2 regions of the Methylobacterium mesophilicum SR1.6/6 genome follow, and region 1 is predicted to be linked to the other one. Evidence: predicted binding sites of a transcription regulator. Region 1 holds the regulator's gene; the other holds the start of a gene.
What was found. Region 1 encodes PhoB, which activates phosphate uptake and scavenging genes when phosphate is short. Its sites were predicted from a motif close to TGTCATNNANCTGTCAT; they were not measured.
Positions count from the first base shown of each region.

Region 1 (3,405 bases):
GCCTCGCCTACACCGCCGGGGTGCTGGCGAGCTTCCTGGGGCTCGCCGCCCTGCTGATCGCCCTGAAGGGCGGCGGGTCTGCGATCGGCTGGGGATTCCAGCTGCAATCGCCCCTCGTGGTGGCGGGGCTCGCCTACCTTCTCTTCGCCATGGGCCTGAGCCTGTCCGGCGTGGTCCATGTCGGCGGCCGGCTCGCGGGCATCGGCGACGGCCTCGCCCGGCGCGCCGGCCTGAGCGGCTCCTTCTTCACGGGGGTCCTTGCCACCCTGGTGGCGACACCCTGCACGGCGCCGTTCATGGGCTCGGCGGTGGGCTTCGCGCTGACCCAGAACGCCGCCGTGGCGCTCGCGGTCTTCGCGAGCCTGGGCCTCGGCCTCGCCCTGCCCTTCCTGGTCCTGACCCTCTGGCCGCCGGCCCTGCGGGCGCTGCCGCGGCCGGGCGCTTGGATGGAAACGCTCAAGCAGGTCCTGGCCTTCCCGGTCTACGCCACCGTGGCGTGGCTTGTCTGGGTGCTGGCACAGCAGGTCGATCCGCGCGGCCTCCTGGCGGCCCTGATCGGCCTCGTGCTGGTGGGCTTCGCCGCCTGGGCCTGGGAGCACGGGCACGCCGGACCCCGGACCTCGCGGATCGCGCAGGCCGCCGCAATCCTGGCGCTGGCCGCCGTCGGGGCCATCGCCGCGACGCTTCCGCGGGACCGCGCCGCGCCGATCGCACAGGCCGCCGCCGACTGCGTCGAGCCGTTCACCCAGGCCCGCCTCGACGCCCTGGTGGAGGCCCGTCGGCCCGTCTTCGTGGACATGACCGCGGCCTGGTGCATCACCTGCGCGGTGAACGAGGCGACCTCGCTGTACACCAGGGCCGTGCGGGCCGCGATGGCCGAGCGCGACGTCACCTACATGAAGGGTGACTGGACCAACCAGAACCCCGAGATCACCCGCCTTCTGGAGAAGTACGGTCGCAGCGGCGTGCCGCTCTACCTGCTCTACAGCGGCAGCGGGGCGCCGCAGGTGCTGCCGCAGATCCTCACCGAGGGGACGGTCCTGGCGGCCCTGGAGGCGGTGCCGGCTGGCGCGGGCCGGAGCGCGGCGCTCGCCCGCTGAGCGGGGCTACGTCTCCAGCGCGAAGGTCTCGTCGAAGGCGTATCCGGAACCGCGGACCGTGCGGATCGGATCGGGCTGGCGCGGGCTGTTCAGCGCCTTGCGCAGGCGCCCGACATGCACGTCCACCGTGCGCTCGTCGATGTAGACGTCGTGTCCCCAGACCCCGTCGAGTAGCTGCTCGCGGGAGAAGACCCGGCCGGGCGCCAGCATCAGGAACTCCAGCAGCCGGAACTCGGTGGGCCCGAGATGCAGCTCCTCGCCGCCGCGGCGGACGCGGTGCCCGGTGCGGTCGAGTTCCAGGTCGCCGGCGGCCAGACGGTCCGAGACGTGGGCGGGCTTGGCCCGGCGCAGCAGTGCCCGGATCCGGGCGAGCAGTTCCGGCACGGAGAACGGCTTGACGATGTAGTCGTCGGCCCCCGTCCCGAGGCCCCGGATCCGGTCGCCCTCCTCGCCGCGGGCGGTGAGCATGATCACCGGCAGCCGTTCGGTCTCGCGCCGCGCCCGGATGCGGCGGCAGAGTTCGATTCCGGAGAGGCCCGGCAGCATCCAGTCCAGCAGGACCAGATCGGGGATCCGCTCGGCCAGGAGCAGCTCCGCGTCGTCGCCCCGCGCCGCCGTGTCCACCAGGAAGCCCTCGGCCTCCAGATTGTAGCGCAGCAGCGTGGTCAGCGCCTCCTCGTCCTCGACGATCAGGACTTGCATGCTCACGTTCGATGACCCGTTCACGAGGCGGCGCCGTTCAGCCTGCGGACGCGCCGGCCCCCTCCGGAGCGGGCGGCCGGGCGGAAGGTGCGGGAGGCGCCGCTCAGCCTCAACCCGTACCCACCGATTCTCCGGCGGCGCCCCACAGGAATGAGCGCGCCCCGGCGCCTGTGTCGAGGCGGCCCGACTACGGAGCCTGCCCGCGCTCCACCGTCGCGTAGTTCGACGCATCGTTCTTCGGCCGGTCGCCCGCCAGGGTCTCCCCGGTGGCGAGGTAGTGGATGGTCTCGGCGATGTTGGTCGTGTGGTCGCCGATCCGCTCCACGTTCTTGGCGCAGAACAGGAGATGCGTGCAGAACGAGATGTTGCGCGGATCCTCCATCATGTAGGTCAGGAGTTCGCGGAACAGGGAATTGTACAGCGCGTCGATCTCGCCGTCGCGCTCCCAGACGTCGTGGGCCGCCTGGATGTCGCGGCTCGCATAGGCGTCCAGCACATCCTTGAGCTGTCCCTCGGCGAGGTCGCTCATGTGGCGGACACCCAGCACGATCTTCTGCGCCGGGGCGTGGTCGGAGATCGCCACCACGCGCTTGGCGACGTTCTTGGCGAGGTCGCCGATCCGCTCCAGGTCGCCCGAGACGCGGATCGCCGAGATCGTCTCGCGCAGGTCGATCGCCAGCGGCTGGCGCCGGGCGATGAGGAGAACGGAGCGCTCCTCGATGTCCCGCTGGAGCGCGTCGAGGCGCTTGTCGGCGATGATCACCGCCTGGGCGAGCCCGTCGTCGCGGCGCACGAGGGCGTCGGTCGCCTCCGCGGTCATCTTCTCGGCCACGCCGCCCATCTCGGAGATCGAGCGACGCAGATCCTCCAGGTCAGTGTCGTAGGAGCTGACGATATGGCCGGGCATGGTGGATCCTTCGATAAGGGCCCCGCATCGCGATCCGCGGGGGCTGGCGGGGATCCGCCGCCCCGCCGCCGCGGCGGCGAAGGCCGGTATGGTTCGTCGGAGCGTCCGGCCCGATCAGCCGAACCGCCCGGTGATGTAGTCCTGCGTGCGCCGCTCGGTCGGGTTCATGAACATCCGGTTGGTCGGACCGAATTCCACGAGCTGCCCCAGATACATGAAGGCGGTGAATTGCGAGATGCGCGCCGCCTGCTGCATGTTGTGGGTGACGATCACGATGGTGAACTCGTCGCGCAGCTGCTCGATCAGCTCCTCGATCCGGCCGGTGGAGATCGGGTCGAGCGCCGAGGTCGGCTCGTCGAACAGGATGACCTCCGGGCCCTGCGCCACCGTGCGGGCGATGCACAGGCGCTGCTGCTGGCCACCGGAGAGGCCGGTGCCCGGCTGCCGGAGCTTGTCCTTCACCTCGTCCCAGAGGGCAGCCTTGCGCAGGGCCTCCTCCACCCGGCCGTCGAGCTCCGATTTCGGCAGCTTCTCATAGAGGCGCAGGCCGAAGGCGACGTTGTCGTAGATCGACATCGGGAACGGCGTCGGCTTCTGGAACACCATGCCGATGCGCGCGCGCAACTCGTTGAGATCGATGGACGGGTCGAGGATGTTCTCGCCATCGAGGATGATCTCGCCCTCCGCCCGCTGCTC
Region 1 is NZ_CP043538.1:4,120,309-4,123,713, reverse strand. It holds gene MMSR116_RS19765 (protein-disulfide reductase DsbD family protein) at 1-1,100, shown strand, start outside; gene phoB (phosphate regulon transcriptional regulator PhoB) at 1,107-1,802, opposite strand; gene phoU (phosphate signaling complex protein PhoU) at 1,990-2,709, opposite strand; gene pstB (phosphate ABC transporter ATP-binding protein PstB) at 2,824-3,405, opposite strand, start outside.

Region 2 (3,405 bases), 320 kb from region 1:
ACAGCGGCGCGGTCGCGGATCGCGGAAGCGGACGAGCTCGGCGTCGGGCGCGCTGGGTTAACGCAATGTTTCACGGGAAACATTGGGCCTGCACCGCCGCTTCAGCCTGCTGGACCGCCGCAATGCAAGGCCGCGCTGAGGGCCACCGATCGAGCCCGGCCGGACCTCACCCACGCACCGTGCGGTTGCCAGTGCGGCGCGGAGCGCCCAAGAGGGTCGCGGCAAGCGGCTTGCCCCCTCGATCCTCCCCCCTGCAGAGGCTTCCCCTCCCGTGATCACCGGTCCGTGCCTCATCGTCCAGCCGATCCACGCGGCGGGTCTCGACCGGCTGCGGGCCGCGGGGCTGGAGCCGCGCCCAGCCAGCGGCACCGACGCCGAGACCCTGGCGCGCGAGGTCGCCGGCTGCGTGGCCGTCATCACCCGCAACACCGGCTTCCCGGCCCGCGCCATCGCGGCGGCCCCCGCCTTGCGGGTGATCGGCGTGCACGGCACCGGCACCGACCACGTGGCCAAGGTGGAGGCCACCGGGGCCGGGATCGTGGTGGTCAACACGCCGGGCGCCAATGCCGTGTCGGTGGCCGAGCAGACGCTCGCGCTGATCTTCGCCCTGGCCAAGGCCCTGCCCGGGGCCGACCGCTCGGTCCGACGCGGCGACGACAGCTTCAAGTTCACCGCCCGCCTCGTCGAGCTCGCCGGGCTGACGCTGGGCCTCGTCGGCTTCGGGGCGATCGGACAGGCCACCGCCCGGCTCGGCGCCGCCCTGGGCCTGCGGGTCCTGGCCTACGGGCCGAGCCGTCCCGATGCCGACTTCGCCAATGCCGGCGCCCTGCGGGCCGCCTCGGTGGACGCCCTCCTGGCCGAGGCCGACATCGTCTCCCTGCACGTGCCGCTGACGCCGGGCACCCGCGGGCTGATCGGCCGGGATCAACTCGCCCGGATGAAGCGGGAGGCGTTCCTGATCAACACCAGCCGCGGCGGCCTGATCGACGAGGCCGCCCTGATCGAGGCCCTGGAGGCCGGCACGATCGCGGGGGCCGGGCTCGACGTCTTCGCGCAGGAGCCCCTGCCCCCCGAGCATCCCCTCGCCCGCCAGGAGCGCGCGATCCTGACACCCCATGTCGGCGGCTCCACCGAGGCGGCCCTGATCCGCACCGCCGAGACCGCCGCGACCCGCGTGGTCGACGTGCTGGCCGGCCGGCGGCCGGGCGGGCTGGTCAATCCGGATGTCTGGGAGCGGCGGCGCGGGGTGTGACGCGCCCTGCGATCGGCTTCCCGACGACCCCCTCATCCTGAGGTGCCCGCGCCAGCGGGCCTCGACGGAAGGCTCCAGGGATCGCAGCACTTTCTGGACCCCGCCTTCCAGGCTTCCGCGTCGCTGCAGCACCTCAGGATGAGGGTGCAGGTGGGCGGGGTGTTCAAGCGTCTTCGACCCTGCGGATCACGCCCTTTCGTCCGCACCCCGGCTGCCCGCCGCGCGCTGTGTCATGCAATCGTCGCAGACGGGCCGGAAAGCGACCCGCTGCGTTCCCGGCCAAGAGGGCTCCATGGACTTCCACCGTCGCTTCACGGTCCTGATGTGCGCCCCGGCCTTCGATCCGGACGATCTGGAAGGCGCGCGCGTCAACCAGATCGTGGCGGCCGTGGAGCAGCGCGGCTTCGAGGTGGTGCGCGCCCGGCGCGTCGAGGACGCGGCCATCGCGGTTCAGACCGACGCGGCGGTGGGCTGCCTCGTGGTCGACTGGGGCAAGCGCGGCCTCGACGGCAAGGCCGCCGCCCTCATCGACATGATGAGGAAGCGCGGCCTGGAGATGCCGATCGTCATCATGGTCCGCCGCAAGCGGCTGGAGGACATCCCGGTCGAGCTGCTCGACTTCATCGACGGCTACATCTTCCTCGCCGAGGAGACGCCGGAATTCATCGCCCGCGGCCTCGTCAGCCGGGTCACGCAATATGCCGAGACGCTGAAGACCCCGTTCTTCGGCGCGCTGGTCGACTACGCCGAGAAGGGCAACCAGCTCTGGACCTGCCCGGGCCACAACGGCGGCATTTTCTACAACCGCTCCCCGATCGGGCGGATCTTCGTGGAACACCTCGGCGAGGCCATCTTCCGCGACGACCTCGACAACTCGGTCCTCGATCTCGGCGACCTCTTGACCCATGAGGGCCCGGCCCTGAAGGCCCAGAAGGAGGCGGCCCGGATCTTCGGGGCGGAGAAGACCTATTTCGTCCTCAACGGCACCTCGGCCTCCAACAAGATCGTCCTGTCCTCCCTGGTGGCGGAGGACGACCTCGTCCTGTTCGACCGCAACAACCACAAGGCGGCCCACCACGGCGCCCTGTTCCTCGGCGGCGGCATCCCGATTTTTCTGGAAACCGATCGCAACGCCTACGGGCTGATCGGGCCGATCTTCCACGAGGCCCTCGACGAGACCCGGATCCGCGAGAAGATCCGCCGCAACCCGCTCGTGACCGACCCGGAGGCGTGGCGGCGGGAGCGGCCGTTCCGCGTCGCGGTGATCGAGCAGTGCACCTACGACGGCACGATCTACGACGCCCAGGAGATCCTGGAGAAGATCGGCCACCTCTGCGACTACATCCTGTTCGACGAGGCCTGGGCGGGCTTCATGAAGTTCCACCCGCTCTACGCCCGCCGCTTCGCCATGGGGCTGACCGGCCTCGACGAGACCTCGCCCGGCATCGTCGCCACGCAATCGACCCACAAGCAGCTCGCGAGCTTCTCCCAGGCCTCGCAGATCCACACCCGGGACGGGCACATCCGTGGCCAGACCCGGCGGGTCGAGCACAAGCGGCTCAACGAGAGCTTTCTGGTCCACGCCTCCACGTCACCCTTCTATCCCCTGTTCGCCTCCCTCGACGTCGGCGCCCAGATGATGAAGGGGCGCTCGGGCATGATCCTGTGGGACGACACGATCCGGCTCGGGATCGAGTGGCGCAAGAAGGTCCGGGCGATCCGGCGGGAATTCGAGGAGAACGAGCGCGACCCCGCCCGGCGCTGGTTCTTCGACCCCTTCGTGCCGGACGTGACCCGGAACGCCGACGGGGCCGAGGTGCCCTGGGAGAGCGTGCCGACCGACGAACTCGCCGCCACGCCCCGCCACTGGGAGCTGAAGCCCGGCGCGCGCTGGCACGGCTTCACCCACGTGGCGCCGGGCTACGCCATCACCGACCCGAACAAGCTCACGGTGCTGACCCCGGGCTTCGACCGGAAGACCGGCGCCTACGCGCAGCACGGCGTGCCGGCGCCGATCGTGGCGCAATACCTGCGTGAGAACCGGATCGTCGCCGAGAAGAACGACCTGAACTCGCTGCTCTTCCTGCTGACCCCGGGAGTCGAATCCTCCAAGGCCGGCACGCTGATCTCGGGCCTCGTCGCCTTCAAGCGGC
Region 2 is NZ_CP043538.1:3,799,888-3,803,292, forward strand. It holds gene MMSR116_RS18205 (hydroxyacid dehydrogenase) at 272-1,252, shown strand; gene MMSR116_RS18210 (Orn/Lys/Arg decarboxylase N-terminal domain-containing protein) at 1,545-3,405, shown strand, end outside.
Region 2: a site for PhoB is predicted at 1,481-1,497, ahead of MMSR116_RS18210 (Orn/Lys/Arg decarboxylase N-terminal domain-containing protein). Genes of this name have one in related genera too.